3 regions of the Kutzneria kofuensis genome follow, and region 2 is predicted to be linked to each of the others. Evidence: riboswitches for the same ligand, from Rfam matches in the RefSeq annotation. Region 2 holds a riboswitch; each other region holds the start of a gene.

Region 1 (5,562 bases), 4.7 Mb from region 2:
TCGCCCTGGCTGCCGGCGTTGGGCTGCAGGCTCACCGCGTCGTAGCCGGTGATCTCGGCCAGCCACTGCTCCAGGTCGGTCACCACGGACAGCAGCCCGGCGGCGTCCTCGGCGGGCGCGAACGGGTGCAGCTGCGAGAACTCGGGCCAGGTGACGGCCTCCATCTCGGTGGTGGCGTTGAGCTTCATGGTGCACGAGCCCAGCGGGATCATGCTGCGGTCCAGCGCGACGTCCTTGTCCGACAGGGAACGCAGGTAGCGCAGCAGCGCCGTCTCGGAGCGGTGCTGGTGGAACACCGGGTGGGTGAGGAACTCGCTGGTGCGGCGCAGGGCCGGCGGGATGCCGTCGGCGGTGTCGGCGTCCAGACCGTCCACATCGGACACAGTGACGCCGAACGCCTGCCACACCAGGGAAAGGTGCTGGCGGGTGGTGGTCTCGTCGCACGCGATGCCGACGTGGTCTTCGTCGACAAGGCGGAGGTTCACGCCCAACTCGCGGGCCTTGGCCACGACCTCGGCCGCCTTGCCGGGCACCTCGGCCAGCACGGTGTCGAACAGCTCGCCGTGCACCACGGCCACGCCGCCCTCGCACAGGCCGGCGGCCAGCACGGTGGCCATGCGGTGCGCGCGGGTGGCGATGGCCCGCAGGCCCTCCGGACCGTGGTAGACGGCGTACATCGAGGCGATCACGGCCAGCAGCACCTGCGCGGTGCAGATGTTGCTGGTGGCCTTCTCGCGGCGGATGTGCTGCTCACGGGTCTGCAGCGCGAGCCGGTAGGCGCGGTTGCCGTCGGCGTCCTCGCTCACGCCGACCAGCCGGCCCGGCAGCTGCCGCTCGAAGCCCTTGCGGACGGCCATGTAGCCGGCGTGCGGGCCGCCGAAGCCCATCGGCACGCCGAACCGCTGGGTGGTGCCGACGACGACGTCCGCGCCGATCTCGCCGGGCGCGCGCAGCAGCGTCAGCGCGAGCAGGTCGGCCGCGACGACCGCGGCGGCGCCGGCCGCGTGGATCTCCCCGATCACGGACTCGTGGTCGCGGATCACGCCGGAGGCGCCCGGGAAGGACAGCAGCGCGCCGAAGAAGTCGCCGCCCAGGCCGAGGCCCTCGATGCCCTGCGAGAGGTCGGCCACGACGACCTCGATGCCCAGCGGCTCGGCCCGGGTCTCGATCACCGCGATGGTCTGCGGCAGCGTGTCCGCGTCCACCACGAACTTGTTCGACCTGGACTTGCCGGCCCGGCGGACCAGGGTCATCGCCTCCGCGGCGGCGGTCGCCTCGTCCAGCATCGACGCGTTGGCCACCGGCAGCCCGGTCAGGTCGGCGACCATCGTCTGGAAGTTGAGCAGCGCCTCGAGGCGGCCCTGCGAGATCTCCGGCTGGTACGGCGTGTAGGCGGTGTACCAGGCCGGGCTCTCCAGCACGTTGCGCAGGATGACGCCGGGGGTGACCGTGCCGTAGTAGCCGAGGCCGATCATCTGCACCATCGGGCGGTTCCGGTCGGCCAGCGCCCGCAGCTCGGCCAGCGCCTCGACCTCGGTGGCCGGGGCGGGCAGGCCGAGGCTCAGCTCGTCGCTGCGGATGGCCGACGGCACGGCGCGCTGGGCCAGCTCCTCCAGCGAGCCGACGCCGATCACGTCCAGGATCTTGCCGAGCTCCGCGGCACGGGGACCGACGTGGCGGTCCGCGAAGGGCGTGCCGTGCTCGAGCGCGGCCAGGGGAATGCGGTCAGTCGTCATGCGTCGGGCCTCCGGGGCGTGGGCATACGGGCGCGGGCCGTTGCCCTCCCCCTCTGTCCCCGCCCATGACGGGCACCTGAGAGCTTCACCCGCCCAATGTCTGTCGACACAGCGCGGGCTTGCACCGTCGGCGGGACGCGAGTGACCCCACGCCCTCTTTCCAGAGGCGTCTGTCCCGTACGGTCCTGGTGCCTGAGAGGTTCCGGGGAGGATTTGCTCCTTCGGCGCCGAACCTGCCGGTCCGGACTCTCCCGCACGGGATGTGCGACTACACGCGAGAGTTTACCCCGGCCGGGTTACCAGCCCCAGAGTTGACCGCGGCGTGTCACCTCGATCACGTTCGGCGGCCGGCCCATCCTCGTGGCCTGGCCATGCGGCGGCCCGATCCCCGCGGCCAGCCAGGCTACAGCCGGATCCTGTGGCCAGCCGAGCAGCGGCCCGATCCCGTGGCCGGCGGCCCAGCCCATCCGTGGTCAGCCGGTGCGGCGGGCCCGCCGGCGCTGCGAGAGGTCGTCCTCGACCTGCGGCTCCAGCTCCAGGCCGTCCGCGCGCTCCGCCTGGAACTCGTGGATGGTGCCGCTGATCTCGCGCATGGCCCCGCTGACCGCGATGCCGAACACCCCCTGCCCGCCCTGCAGCAGGTCGACGACCTCTTCGGGTGAGGTGCACTCGTAGACGGTGGTGCCGTCGCTGAACAGGGTGATTTTGGCCAGGTCGGCGACGCCGCGGCGGCGCAGGTGGTCGACGGCGACCCTGATGTTCTGCAGCGAGACGCCCGTGTCGAGCAGGCGTTTCACCACCTTGAGCACCAGCAGGTCCTTGAACGAGTACAGCCGCTGGCTGCCGGAGCCGTGCGCGCTGCGGATCGTCGGCGCGACCAGGTCGGTGCGGGCCCAGTAGTCCAGCTGCCGGTAGGTGATGCCGGCGATCTGGCACGCGGCGGGCCCCCGATAGCCGACGAGCTCGTCGGGCACCGACGCGTCCGGGAACAGGGCTCCCTGTTCACCGGCGCCGGCGTGCGCGGGCGCACCCTCCACCACGACAGCCTCCCCTCGACCGGCCTGACGACCGGCGACCGGAACCGACGGTCCTCCGTCCGGGGAACCGCCGGTCACAAGGTCGCAACGATGGGGGTTCACACCGTCACGACCGACTCCCCTCTGACGGTAAGTCCGCCCATGGGACGGGTCAACGCGACGCGCGGGGCGGCGAAACCGTCATGTGGAGGCGGTCGTCACGGTGACGACTGCGTGTCACTGAACCGATGACAGCGTTGACACAAAGTGTCTGACGGCCCGAGACAGCTATCGGCCAGAGATCTGCACGTGCAGGATGTCGACCGGCAGGTTGGGGAAGCCGTCGCCCGGGTTGTTCTGGTCGTCCTCGCCGCCGGCCGCGATCTTGCGCAGCACGTCCTGGCCGCCGGTGACGCGCCCGAACGGGGTGTAGTTCGGCGCCAGCTTGGTGTCCTCGGTGCAGAAGAAGAACTGGGAGCCGTTGGTGCTCGGGCCGGCGTTGGCCATCGCCACCGTGCCGGCCGGGTAGGTGGCGCCGGTCAGGTTCTCGTCCGGGAACGAGTAGCCCGGGCCGCCGCTGCCGGTGCCGGTCGGGTCGCCGCACTGCAGCACGTATATCCGCTGGGTGACAAGCCGGTGACAGTGCGTGAAGTCGTAGTAGTTGTGCTCCGCGAGGAAGCGGAACGAGTTCGTGGTGCACGGCGCCTTGTCGGTCAGCGCCTGGAAGGTGATCAGGCCCTGGTCGGTGACCAGGCGGGCGGTGTACGGCTTGGCCGCCTTGGCCGGGTCGAACGGGGGCAGCCCCTTGAATCTGTCGGCCGGCACCGCCTTCGTGTACACGCAGGCGGGATTGTCGGCGGCGGGCCTGGTCGCGGCGGCCTTGGGCTTGGCCGGCACGTCGAGCGTGTTGACGGACGGCGCCGCGCTGGCCGTGACGATCCCGGACAGGCACAGGACGGCGGCGGAAGCGGCGATCGCGAGAACCCGACTGGAGATCATCGGCACACCCTAGAGGCTGGCCCGTGACCTCGCCGCCTACGAAAGTCGGTAGCAAAGCCGCCGCGAGGCCGCGCCGCCTACGAAAGTCGGTGCCGAACGGAATGTCGCCAACAGCGCGAGGCCGCGCCGGTGCTTCGCACGGTTGCTGGATTTCGATCGCCGCCACCCGAAGCACACACCACCGAGCCGATGCGGCGGTCGAAATCCAGCAAGGGCGAGGCACCGGTCACGAGCGGCCTCGCCCGCCGCGGAACGCGGCGCAAAGTTACTGTTCCGCTCCGCGGAAGTCCTCGGGCGAAACCGAGTCCAGGAACTCGCGGAACTTCTCCACCTCGTCCTCCTGCTCGTCCGGGATGACGAGGCCGGCCTCGGCCAGCACGGATTCCTCGGCGTGGATGGGCACGCCCGCACGCAGGGCGAGCGCGACCGAGTCGCTCGGCCGGGCGGACACCTTGATTCCGCCGTCGAACACGAGCTCGGCGAAGTAGGTGCCCTCCTGCAGGTCGGTGATGCGGACCTGGGTCAGCTCCCGGCCGAGGGCGGCGATCACCTCTTTGAGCAGGTCATGGGTCAGCGGCCGGGCCGGCCGCACGCCCTGCTGTTCGATGGCGATGGCGGTGGCTTCCGCGTTCCCGATCCAGATCGGCAGGTAGCGGTCCCCATCGGTCTCGCGCAGCAACAGGATCGGGCTGTTCGCGGGCAGCTCGACCCGAACTCCGACGACGCGCATCTCGCTCATCGGGTATCGCCTCCCTCAGCGGGCTGAACCTTGGCGTCCCCGCACCTACGAGGATCCCCCACGGACTGTCTCGACGCTACCCGCCATGCGGGCACGACGCTTGCGGGCGGCACGTAGTCAAGATCACCCGCCGGCCACGCCGCGCAGTCCGGTCTTGACCAGAAGTGTATGGAGCGCAACCGAGAGCGACGCCAGTTCGCGCACGATCTCGTCCGCCCGCTCCCGCGCGTCCGGGTCGCGCTGCCGGTACATCGGGCCGACGATCTGGTGCAGCAGCCCCACCTCGCGGTCCGCGGACACCTTGAAGGTGCGCAGGTGGCGGGGCTCGATGCCGAACTCCCCCATGGCCACCACGATGCGGGCGACCAGCATGGCGTCCTGGTCGTAGAAGCCGGCCGCGCCGGACCGGACCAGGCCGTAGTTCTCCAACTCGGTCAGCAGCCGCTGATCGATGCCGGTCTCGGCGAAGAGTTCCTCACGGGTCATCCGCACCTCGTGGCCGGCGGCGAAGTCCTCTGGCGTGGGTAAGCGATCGACCCCGACCAGGGCGCGAGCCGGCTGGTCGGGGTCGGATGCCGCGTCGAGCTGTTCCTTGATCACCTTCAACGGCAGGTAGTGATCGCGCTGGGCGGCCAGCACGTAACGGAGCCGGTCCACGTCCACCTGCGTGAACTGCCGGTAGCCCGACGGCGTGCGCGCCGGACGCAGCAGCCCCTCCGACTCGAGGAACCGGATCTTGGAGATGGTCACGTCCGGGAACTCGGGGCGCAGCTGCGCCAGCACCGCCCCGATGCTCAGCCCGTCGCGCTGTGGCCGCCCGGCCGACGTCACTGGCCCCCCTGGCCCCCGGATCCCGGGCCGGTGAGGAACACCAGGCGGAACTTGCCGATCTGCACCTCGTCGCCGTTGGCCAGCACGGCCTGGTCGACCGGCTCGCGGTTGACGTAGGTGCCGTTGAGGCTGCCGACGTCGATCACCACGAACTCGCCGCCCTCGCGCCGGAACTCGGCGTGCCGGCGGGAGACGGTGACGTCGTCGAGGAAGATGTCGCTGTCGGGGTGCCGACCCGCAC
Region 2 (5,562 bases):
AGCGTCTTGTGCGTGGTGGTGGTGACGACGTGCGCGTGCGGCACCGGGCTCGGGTGCAGCCCGGCCGCCACCAGCCCGGCGAAGTGCGCCATGTCCACCATCAGGTAGGCGCCCACCGAGTCGGCGATCCGCCGGAACTCGGCGAAGTCCAGCTGCCGCGGGTACGCCGACCAGCCGGCGATGATCAGCTTCGGCCGGTGTTCCTTGGCCAGCCGCTCCACCTCGGCCATGTCCACGTGGTAGTCGGACTCGCTGACGTGATAGGCGACGACGTTGTACAGCTTGCCGGAGAAGTTCAGCCGCATGCCGTGCGTCAGGTGCCCGCCGTGGGCCAGGTCCAGCCCGAGGATGGTGTCGCCCGGGTCCAGCAGCGCCATCATGGCCGCCGCGTTGGCCTGCGCGCCCGAGTGCGGCTGCACGTTGGCGTGCTCCGCGCCGAACAGCGCCTTCACCCGGTCGATCGCCAGCTGCTCGATGACGTCCACGTGCTCGCAGCCGCCGTAGTAGCGCCGGCCCGGGTAGCCCTCGGCGTACTTGTTGGTCAGCACCGAGCCCTGCGCCTGGAGCACCGCCAGCGGCGCGAAGTTCTCGGAGGCGATCATCTCCAGGGTGCCGCGCTGCCGACCCAGCTCCGCGGCCACCGCCGCGGCGACCTCCGGATCCAGCTCGGCCAGCGACGCGGTCAGCTCGACCGGTGTCACTCGCCGTCCTCCTGGATCAGCGCGGTGTACTCGTCGGCGTCCAGCAGCCCGTCGGGGTCGCCGTCCACCCGCACGGTGAACAGCCAGCCCTCGCCGAACGGGTCGTTGTTGACCACGGCCGGGTCGTCGACGACGGCCGGGTTGACGTCCACGACCTCGCCGCTGACCGGCGCGTACAGGTCGCTGACCGACTTGGTGGACTCCAGCTCGCCGCACGGCTCGCCCGCGGTGACCGCGGCGCCGGACTCCGGCAGCTGCACGTAGACGATGTCGCCGAGCTGCTCGGCGGCGTACTCGGTGATGCCGACACGGGTGATGCCGTCGGAGACCGACACCCACTCGTGCTCGGCCGTGTACCTCAGGTGGTCGGGGACGGTGCTCATGCTCGGGGCCTCTCAGGAAGAACGACGGTAGAACGGCAGCTCGACGACGTCGACCGGGGTGATGGTGCCCCGGATGTCGACGGCGAGCGCGGAACCGGGCACGGCGCGGTCGGCGTCGACGTAGGCCATCGCGACCGGATGGCCCAGCGTCGGCGACGGCGCGCCGCTGGTGACCTCGCCGATCCTCGCACCGTCGGCCGGGTCGACCACGGGGTACCCGTGCCGCGGCGCGCGGCGGCTCTCGGTGACCAGGCCGACCAGCTTGCGGGCCGGCGTCTCGCCGGCGGCCTTGGCCAGCGCGGCGCGGCCGACGAAGTCACTGGGCTTGTCCAGCTTGACCACCCGGCCCAGGCCCGCCGCGTACGGCGTCAGCTCGGTGGTCAGCTCGTTGCCGTAGAGCGGCATGCCCGCCTCCAGCCGCAGCGTGTCACGGCAGGACAGTCCACACGGGAGGATCTCGCCGGAGTCGGCGACGGCGGTCCACACCGCCTCGGCGTCGTCCGGGGCCACGAACAGCTCGAAGCCGTCCTCGCCGGTGTAGCCGGTGCGGGCCAGCAGCGCGGGCCGGCCGGCGACGGTGGTGGGGTAGGAGGCGTAGTACTTGACGGTCGACAGGTCCGTCGGCGTCAGCGGCGCCAGCAGGCTGACGGCGTTCGGCCCCTGCACGGCGATCAGCGCGTAGTCGGTGGACGCGTCGCGCACCTCGGTGTCGAAGTCCTCGGCCCGGTCGACCAGCTCGCCCGCCACCAGGGCGGCGTTGCTGGCGTTGGCGACGACCATGTAGTCCTGCTCGCCGGTGCGGTAGACGATCAGGTCGTCCAGGATGCCGCCGTCGTCGGCGCAGATCATGGTGTACCGGGCGCGGCCGACGCCGATCGCGGAGGCGTGGCCGACCAGCGCGTAGTCCAGCGCCTGGCCCGCCTGCGGGCCGGACAGCAGGATCTCGCCCATGTGTGTGAGGTCGAACAGGCCGGCGCCGGTGCGTACGGCGGTGTGCTCGGCCACGTCCCCGGTGTAGCGCAGCGGCATCTGCCAGCCGGCGAAGTCGGTGAACTTGGCGCCGAGGCGCTCGTGCACGTCGTGCAGCGGCGTGCGGCGGATGTCGGTGCCCATCAGGAGACCCCTCGTGTGGTGGAGTGAGCCTCCCCCTCTGTCATGGGCCTGAGAGTTTCACCGGCGAGCCGGCTTTCCCCTTGGGCGAGGCGCGATGGGCACGCCTGCTTTTCAGAGTCGCCTGTCCCGAGCGGTAGGGGGGCCTGAGAGATTCCGGGGAGGATTTGCTCCTTCGGCGCCTGCCCGCGATCGACAGGTCTCTCCCGCACGGTGTGAACAGCGAGGATGTACTTGTGCCGGCCACCGTATTTGGAGGTGGCCGGCACGGTCAAGATTCAAGCGTCTTGCCCCTTCAGATCACACCCGACCGCATGGCGTACGCGACCGCGTGCGGGCGGTTGCGCAGGCCGAGGCGGTTCATGACCGCGTAGACCACGTTCTTCACGGTGCGCTCCGAGTAGGAGAGCTTGGTGGCGATCTGCGCGGTGTCCCAGCCCTCGGCCATCAGGCGCAGCACGTCGATCTCGCGCGGGGCGAGCCCGGAGGCGGTGAGGCCGTTGGGCCGCAGCACCTCCTTGTGCAGGCGCTCCACCTGCGCGAGCAGCGAGCCGAGCAGCGTGGGCGGCATGTCCCCCATGCCCCGCTTGGCCGCCAGCACCGCGTGCACCAGGCGCTCGCCGCTGGCCGCCGCCTTCGGCAGCACCGCGACCACGCCGCACTCCACCGCCGCCAACAGGTCCGCGTCGTGGAACCGGTCGGTGACCAGGACGATCTTGACCGGCGTCGACTCGGCGGTCCGCCGCAGCAACCCCATCACGTCAGCGTTGACCGCGTCCGCGCACACCACGAACACCTGGGCCTCGGACAGTCTGCGCTCCGGCACCACCTGGAGCTCGGCCCGCGCCCGCAGGCAGCTGATCGCGCCGGCCAGGGTGATCGGATCGCCCGCGTGGACGGCTACCCACACTCTGTCCATGGTGTGTCCTCCTCGCTGTGTACCCCCAGGAACACACTGTGCAACGACCTTCTTCAGAGGATCTTCACGACGCCTCCATGTCGTAGAGAAAGTGCTGACCAGCGGTTTTCTCGAAGTCCACCCGATCGGGCGAGCGCGGCAAGGTAAGAACGGGCATCGGATCGCCCCGTTCGGGCACACTCTCGAGGCCCGGGGCTGGGAAGTTCCTGGTTGACCTGGGATCGTCTCCAGTAGGCTGGCCGCAGTCCCCCGCGCGAGCAGGAGGAGCCTGTTGGTCGTCGAGGATGCCGCCGCCACGCTCTCCCGGACCACCGCCGAACGGGCGCGATTGCCCGAACTCGCCGATGTTCTCGCCGCCTGTGCCGGCCACCTCTCCGACGAACTGCTCACCGCCGCCCGGTTCTGGCTGGCCGAGGGCCGCTTCGTCGACGTGGCCCGAGCGGTCGCCTTCGCCGTTGTCCATCTACACGTTCCGGTGACGGCCGTTCACCACCGCACCTTGGTCGACGCGTTGGTGACGGGCGGTCACGATCCTGTCGCAGTCCGTGGCGTCGAGCCGGCGCGCTGGCCGGCCGCGCTGCCGTTCACGTTCGTGGACGGCGGCTGGTCCGGGGACGACCGGCTGGACGAGGCCGTGGTCGACGTGGTGACCGACTACCCGGGCGTGCACGGCGTCTGGCGGGCCTGGCGGATGCCGATCGACGGCTCGCCCTGGCCGGCCCCCAAGCGGGTCTACCTCATCCAGGCCGGCGAGCAGGTGGACGTGGTCGCGCTGACCGCGCGGGCGCAGCAGGCGCTGGCCGCCGCGGGCGAGCCCGCGCCGCAGGTCGAGGCGTACGCGGTCGGCTCCCGGTTGGCGGCATACCAGCTGACGGTGCGCCGCAACGGCACGCTGCTGTGGACCTGCCAGCCGGTCGATGTGGACCAATCCGCGCCTTATATGGACCAAATCACATCTTGACGCGTCGCCACTGTTCCCTCTTGTCCGTGTACCAGGAAGAATGACGGCGGGGGTACGACCCCGACCGAACAACCGTCCGGCCGGGCTGGGGAGGAAGCTGGATGTCTGACAACGATGTCCCGGGTTCTGTCCTCCGGGTCGCCCTCCTGGGCCCGGTGCGGGGTTGGGCCGGGGACCGCGAGTTGGAGCTCGGCGCGCCGATGCAGCGCGCCCTGTTCGGCCTGCTCGCGCTCAGCCCGAACCGGATGGTCGGGCGGTCGGAGCTGATCACGGCGCTGTGGGGCGACCAGGCCCCGGCCAGCGCCGAGGGCAGCGTCCACACCTACGTGGCCGGCCTGCGCCGCGCTCTGGAGCCGAACCGGACGCATCGGGCGCCGTCCACGATGCTGGTCAACGCCGGCCCCGGCTACCTGCTCCGGATGGATCCCGACAACCTTGACGTCAGCGCGCTCAACGCGCACCGCGAACGAGCCCGCCTGCTGCGCGGCGAGGGGCACCCCGAGCAGGCCGCCGCCGAGCTCGACGCGGCGCTGTCGCTGTTCCGCGGCACCCCGTTCGACGGCCTGTCCTGTCCTTACGTCGAGCAGGAGCGGCCGCGGCTGAACGAGCTGCGGCTGCTGGTGATCGAGGAGCGGGCCAGCCTGATGCTGGACCTCGGCCGGCACCACGACCTGGCCGCCGAGCTGCCCGCCCTGGTCCGTGAGCACCCGCTGTGGGAGCGGTTGCGCGGACTGCTCATGATCACGCTCTACCGCTGCGGCCGGCAGGCCGACGCGCTGGAGGCCTACCAGGACGCCCGCCGGGTGCTGGCCGAGGAGCTGGCCATCGAGCCGTCCCCCGAGCTGCGCCGGCTGCACGGCAAGATCCTGCGCAACGACCCGGAGCTGGCCGCGCCGCAGCCGGCCCGCCCGGCCGCCGAGCCGGTCAGCGGCCCGGTGCCCGCGCAGCTGCCGCACGACGTGCCCGGCTTCACCGGCCGCGCGGCCGAGATCGCCGAGCTGGACCGGTTCCTGGACGAGACGTCCAACTCGGTGCTGATCTCCGCCATCGACGGCGCCGGCGGCATCGGCAAGACCGCGCTGGCCGTGCACTACGCGCACCGCATCACCGACCGCTTCCCGGACGGGCAGCTCTACGTCAACCTGCGCGGCTTCGACCCGAAGCTGCCGCCGCTGATGCCGGTGGACGCGCTGGGCTACCTGCTGCGCGGCCTCGGCGTGCCGGCCCGGCAGGTGCCCGCCGACCTCGACGACCAGGCCGGCATGTACCGCAGCCTCGTCGCCGGAAAGCGCATTCTGGTCGTACTTGACAACGCCGCGAGCACCGATCAGGTTCGGCCGCTGCTGCCCGGATCGCCGTCCTGCGCGGTGATCGTCACCAGCCGCAACCGGCTGAGCGGGCTGGTCGCCCGTGACGGCGCCCGCCGGATCACCCTGGACGTGCTCAGCACCGACGACGCCGTCCGGCTGATGGTCGGCATGCTCGGCC
Region 3 (5,562 bases), 290 kb from region 2:
GGTCCACCGGCTTCGGCAACTCTGCGTGCACGGCGTTGGCCACCGCCTTGGCCAGCGGCTTCGCGTTGCCGTCCGCGTCGAACAGGCCGAGGCCGTACTCCAGCTCCGGGTAGTCGATGAACTTCCGGTCCACGTCGTGCGAGCACCACCACGTAAGACCCCAGACGTTCTTGCAGGTCGCCACGTTGGCAATCGTTTGCTCCGCGTACTCCACGGCGTGCTCGACCGGGATGTGCGGGGCCGGCGCGCCCACCTCCTGCACCCAGATCACCCGGTCCACCGTGCCGTAGGCGCGGGCCAGCTCCGTGCCGTACTCGGCGAGGTGGTGGATCTCCGTCGACTGCGGACCGTAACGACGGGCCGCGTTCAGCGTGAAGACCCAGGGGTGGACCGTGGTCATGGCGCCCTTGGTCGCGCTGGCCAGCGGGGTGAACGGGTGGTCGTCGACGTACCAGGCGTCGTCGAAGGCCGAATGGCAGTGCGGGTGGTCCGGATCGGCCGTGTTGACCACCTCGAGCAGCCGGTCCAGCCAGACGTCCACCTCGGCTGCCGTGCACGGGTTGTGCGCGACCAGATTGTTCATCTCGTTGCCCAGCGTCATTCCCAGGAAGTTCGGCTCCCCGCGCAGCGCCGTGGCCAGCGTGCGCAGCAGCAGGGCCTGGCCCTCCAGGACGTCCGGATCGGTGAAGACGTTGCGGTGGTGCCAGGTCTGCGTCCAGGAGGGGTAGAAGTCGAAGCTCGACAGGTGGCCCTGGATGCCGTCCACCGTGACGTCCAAGCCCGCCTCGGCGCCCATGCGAACCAGGTCCAGCAGCTGCTCGACCGCCTTCTCCCGGATCACGCCGCGGTTGGGTTGGAACACCGGCCAGATCGGGAACACCCGCACGTGGTCCAGGCCCAGGCCGGCCAGTTGGTCCAGGTCGCGGCGGATCGAGTCCGGCTCGAAGTCCAGCCAGGTGTGCCACCAGTGCTTGCTGGGCGTGTAGTTGGCGCCGAACCTCATCAGCCGCTCCCCGGTTCGCCTACAGTGAGGGCCAACAATTCCACACAGGCCGCGTGCCTCCGGCACACAGCCCGGTCGGGAGAGCCCTCGGATTCGCCGAGGCGCCGAAGGAGCAAGCCTCCCCGCACACTCTCAGGCAACCAGACCGGCCGGGCGAGGCGACTCTGGAAAGCAGCGTGCGCGGTCGTGCACGCACACCCACGGTGCAAGCTGTCGCGGTCGTGACGGCGAAGCTCTCAGGTCCCATGACAGAGGGGGAGCTTCCGTCGTCCTCGGCATGCCCTGGAGTCCGTCATGGCCATCAGCGTTTTCGACCTTTTCTCGGTGGGGATCGGTCCGTCCAGCTCGCACACCGTCGGGCCGATGCGGGCCGCCTGCATGTTCGTCTCACGTCTGCGGGCCGCCGGCCGGTTCGACTCCGTCGCCCGCGTCCACGTCGAGCTGTTCGGCTCCCTCGGCGCCACCGGGCACGGTCACGGCAGCCCCAAGGCCGTCATGCTCGGTCTCGAGGGTTCACAGCCCGAGCTGTGCGACCCCACCGACGCCGACGACCGCGTCGCCCACATCCGGTCCAGTTGTCGGCTCGTTCTGGGCGGTTCCCGGGAGATCGAGTTCGTCGAGGACACCGACCTGATCATGCACCGCCGCAAGCAACTTCCGTTGCACCCCAACGGAATGAGCTTCGCCGCCTTCGCTTCCGACGGCTCCTCGCTGGATTCCGCCGTCTACTACTCCGTCGGCGGTGGCTTCATCGTCGACGAGACCGCCACCGGGACGGACCGGATCAAGCAGGACGAGACCGTCCTGCCGCACCCGTTCCTCTCCGGCGACGAACTCCTTGCCCGGACCCGGGAATCCGGCCTGTCCATCAGCGATGTCATGCTGGCCAACGAGTTGTCCTGGCGTCCCGAGACCGAGGTTCGCTCCGGTCTGCTGCACATCTGGCACGTCATGCAGGAGTGTGTCGAGCGGGGTTGCACCGTCGAGGGCACCCTCCCCGGCGGTCTCAAGGTCCGCCGCCGCGCCGCCGACCTCCGGCGGACTCTCGCCGCCGAGCACTTCACCACCGACCCCCTGCGGGTCATGGACTGGGTCACCCTGTTCGCCCTCGCCGTCAACGAGGAAAACGCCGCCGGCGGCCGCGTGGTCACCGCCCCCACCAACGGCGCCGCCGGCATCGTCCCCGCCGTGCTGCACTACTACTCCCGCTTCGTCCCCGGCGCCTCCGACGACGGCGTCGTTCGCTTCCTGCTCACCGCCGGCGCCATCGGCGTCCTGTTCAAGGAGAACGCCTCCATCTCCGGCGCCGAGGTCGGCTGCCAGGGCGAGGTCGGCTCCGCCTGCTCCATGGCCGCCGCTGGTCTCGCCGAGGTTCTCGGCGGCACCCCCGAGCAGGTCGAGAACGCCGCCGAGATCGCCATGGAGCACAACCTCGGGCTCACCTGCGACCCCATCGGCGGCCTCGTGCAGATCCCGTGCATCGAACGCAACGCCCTCGCCTCCATCAAGGCCATCACCGCCGCCCGCATGGCCCTCCGTGGCGACGGCGCCCACTTCGTCTCCCTCGACAAGGTCATCAAGACCATGCGCGACACCGGCCGCGACATGAAGGACAAGTACAAGGAGACGGCCCGCGGCGGCCTCGCGGTGAACGTCATCGAGTGCTGACTCGCGCTTCGGTGATCTCTCATCGGCATTCCGGGGCAGTGGGCGGGAGAGGCTGCCTAGGCTGCGGGTATGGAACATATGTGCGCGCGAGTGGAGGACGACGGCACGGCGGTGAGGTTGGGCGGCCCGGAGGGGTGGATCCGCCTGTGGAACCGGACGCATCCGTACGACGACGAGATGCTGGCTTTCTGTATCGAGATCGGGGCGGTGGACATGACGGCGCGGGCGCACCGGGTGGTGGTGTTCAACGAAGCGCCGGAGAAGTTCGTGGGGGAGTTGGCGGAGAGCTTCGAGGGGTGGAGCGGGACGAGGGTGTGGGAAAGCCTGGATCGGGATGTGCGGATCGGGGCGACGTACAAGTCGGGCGGGCGCGGGGATATGACGTGGTCTCTCGCGCCGTGGCGGGAGAGGGATGCGTGGAGCGCGTCGGTGACGGTGAGAGGAGTGGAGGCGGGAGAAGAGATGCGGAGGTTGGCGGAGGACATGAGGGTGCTACTGGGGTGAGGTCAGGGGCATCCCTGATGTGAGCTGACGGCCTCGTGGCCGAATCTGATTGCCATGGCGGGGAACGGGTTCGGCAGGGTGCTGGCGGGGGCGTGCCTGGTGGCGGGGCCGGCGTTGACGGGGGCGTCGACGGCATTCTGGGAGGGGCAGAGCCAGGGAGCGACGGGCGGCGCGTTGGTCGTGCTGGCTACGGGGCTGTGGGCGTACGGGCTGGTGACGGTGCTGGCAGGGGTGTCGAGAAAGCTGCCGAGGTACGGGGCAGTGGCGACGTTGGTCACGGTGCTGGGGGTGGTCGGAGGCACGGCGTTCGGGGTGCAGGCGATCTACGAGGCGGCTCTGGGGATGTCGCACAGCAGGGCGATAAGCGCGCTGGAGCCGTATCCGTTCGCGGGGGACGTGGCGTTCTGGCTGGCGGGGCCGATGTTTCCGGCGGCGTTGGTGTTGACGGGGATCGGGTTGTTGCTCGCGCGAGAGGCGCCCAGGTGGGTGGGAGCGCTGGTGTGCCTGGGCGGACTGGTGTTTCCAGTGGGGCAGATCCTGCGAATCGAGTGGGTAGCCAGCGGGGTGGACCTGCTGTTGTTGGTCCCCTTCGCGTACCTCGCATGGGGGATGGTCCGTGACGCAAATGAGGTTGTGCCGGCAACTTAGGCTGTGACGCATGACCAGGATCGCGGTGTTGACGGGGGCGGGGATCTCGACGGACTCGGGCATCCCGGATTACCGCGGCCCGCAGGGGGAGTGGACCAGGGACCCGAAGGCGCAGAACCTCTTCACGTACGAGAGCTTCATGGGGGACGCGGAGACGCGCCGGGAGTTCTGGCGGCGGTACGAGAAGCACCCGGCGTGGGAGGCGGAGCCGAACGAGGCGCATCGGGCGCTGGCGAAGCTGCCGAACACGAGGGTGCTGACGCAGAACGTGGACGGCCTGCACCAGAAGGCGGGAACGCCGGCGAGAAAGGTGTTGGAGCTGCACGGAAGCATGCACAGGACGGTGTGCACGCGGTGCGGCGAGGGCTTCAACACCAAGGAAATCCTCGGCGGGGACAAGAGCTGCCCGAAGTGCGGAGGAATCCTGAAGCTCGGGGTGACACTGTTCGGCGAGAACCTGGACGCGGACGTGCTGGGCCAGGCGAGGAACATCGCGGCGGTGAGCGATGTGTTCCTGGCGATCGGCAGCTCGCTGCAGGTGGAACCGGCGGCGGCGCTGTGCGCGGTGGCGGTGCGAGCCGGGGCACGGCTGATGATCGTGAACCGCGATCCGACGCCGTACGACGATCTGGCGGCGGAGAGGATCACGGAACCGATCGGGACAGCGGTGCCCCGGCTCTGCGAGGAACTCAGCCGCTGAAGGAGCAGCCTGGGGTCGACTTCGCGGCTTCGACGCCGGCCATGAGGAACATTCCCACGCCGTAGTTGCTGGTGGCAGTGGGGCTGATGGGCTGGTACTGGGACGGGTGCGAGGACGGTCCCTGCACATAGCCGACAACGCCGTTGGAGCGCAGGGCGGTGCCCTTCAGCCAACCCCAAGCCTTCTGGACGACGGGCAGGTACGTCGCCGAGTCGAGGTAGCCGGCCTGGATGGCCTTGGCCATGCCGTAGGTGTAGAGGGACGTGCCGCTGGACTCGGGGGCGGGGTAGGCGGAGGGGTGGTCGACGTCAGCAGTCCAGTAGCCGCCGGGCTGTTGAGTGGACCTCAGCTTGGCGAACATGTCCTGCAGCAGGGAGATGTAGTGGGCGCGGTGGGTGTCGCCGGCGGGGAGGTTGGCGATGGTGTCGGTGAGGGCGGCGACGATCCAGCCGTTGCCGCGGGACCAGTGCTGGGTGGTGCCGACCCAGCGGGAATCCCGCCACCACAGGGAGTTCTTCTTGTCGTAGATGTGGCTCTCGGGATAGGCGAACAGCTTGGCCATGGCGTCGATGTTCTTGCTGCCGCCGAAGTAGGCGAAGGCCGACAGGGCGCCGAGGCGGACGGCGTCGACGTAGTCCATGTCGGACGTGTTGCCGCCCTCGACCTTCTTGGTCTCCTTGTCGACATAGGCCTTGGCGTCGGCGATGTCACTGGCGGGGTGCTTGGGGTCGAGTTGGTAGAGGTCGATGTACTCCTGGGCGGCTTCGGGGCCGTCGAGGTTGGGTGTGCCGGTGGGCAGCTTCCACTTGTTGTGGACGGCCCACGCGGTCGCGTAGTTGAGGTACTTGGCGTCGCCGGTCAGCTTGTACGCCTCGATGTCGCCCTTGATGAACAGGGAGTTGAACCAGGTGGAGTCGGCCGGCTTGGAGTTGCCGGCGATCCAGTGGTCGGCGGCGGCCCGGATGGGGGCCTCCTCGGAACAGACGGTCGGCGCGGCCGAGGCCGCGGTCGGGAGCAGTGCCCCGGCGACCAGGGAACA

What was found. Region 2 has a riboswitch for glycine ahead of gcvT (glycine cleavage system aminomethyltransferase GcvT). Riboswitches for the same ligand answer to the same signal wherever they lie in the genome.
Region 1: it holds a riboswitch for glycine, as region 2 does, so the genes downstream of both, gcvP (aminomethyl-transferring glycine dehydrogenase) here and gcvT (glycine cleavage system aminomethyltransferase GcvT) in region 2, are expected to answer to the same signal.
Region 3: it holds a riboswitch for glycine, as region 2 does, so the genes downstream of both, BJ998_RS24120 (L-serine ammonia-lyase) here and gcvT (glycine cleavage system aminomethyltransferase GcvT) in region 2, are expected to answer to the same signal.

The regions. Positions count from the first base shown of each region.
Region 1 covers NZ_JACHIR010000001.1:169,105-174,666, forward strand. The annotation lists gene gcvP (aminomethyl-transferring glycine dehydrogenase) at 1-1,736, opposite strand, end outside; glycine riboswitch at 1,780-1,906, opposite strand; glycine riboswitch at 1,907-2,000, opposite strand; gene BJ998_RS00820 (MerR family transcriptional regulator) at 2,210-2,776, opposite strand; gene BJ998_RS00825 (peptidylprolyl isomerase) at 3,041-3,751, opposite strand; gene BJ998_RS00830 (bifunctional nuclease family protein) at 4,017-4,490, opposite strand; gene ftsR (transcriptional regulator FtsR) at 4,614-5,321, opposite strand; gene garA (glycogen accumulation regulator GarA) at 5,318-5,562, opposite strand, start outside.
Region 2 covers NZ_JACHIR010000001.1:4,868,447-4,874,008, forward strand. The annotation lists gene glyA (serine hydroxymethyltransferase) at 1-701, opposite strand, end outside; gene gcvH (glycine cleavage system protein GcvH) at 698-1,084, opposite strand; gene gcvT (glycine cleavage system aminomethyltransferase GcvT) at 1,097-2,197, opposite strand; glycine riboswitch at 2,228-2,317, opposite strand; glycine riboswitch at 2,319-2,413, opposite strand; gene BJ998_RS22685 (helix-turn-helix transcriptional regulator) at 2,490-3,113, opposite strand; gene BJ998_RS22690 (hypothetical protein) at 3,385-4,074, shown strand; gene BJ998_RS22695 (AfsR/SARP family transcriptional regulator) at 4,176-5,562, shown strand, end outside.
Region 3 covers NZ_JACHIR010000001.1:5,162,381-5,167,942, forward strand. The annotation lists gene BJ998_RS24115 (glycoside hydrolase 5 family protein) at 1-1,003, opposite strand, end outside; glycine riboswitch at 1,070-1,161, shown strand; gene BJ998_RS24120 (L-serine ammonia-lyase) at 1,298-2,671, shown strand; gene BJ998_RS24125 (DUF6228 family protein) at 2,762-3,175, shown strand; gene BJ998_RS24130 (hypothetical protein) at 3,230-3,823, shown strand; gene BJ998_RS24135 (SIR2 family NAD-dependent protein deacylase) at 3,834-4,523, shown strand; gene BJ998_RS24140 (glycoside hydrolase family 88 protein) at 4,513-5,562, opposite strand, start outside.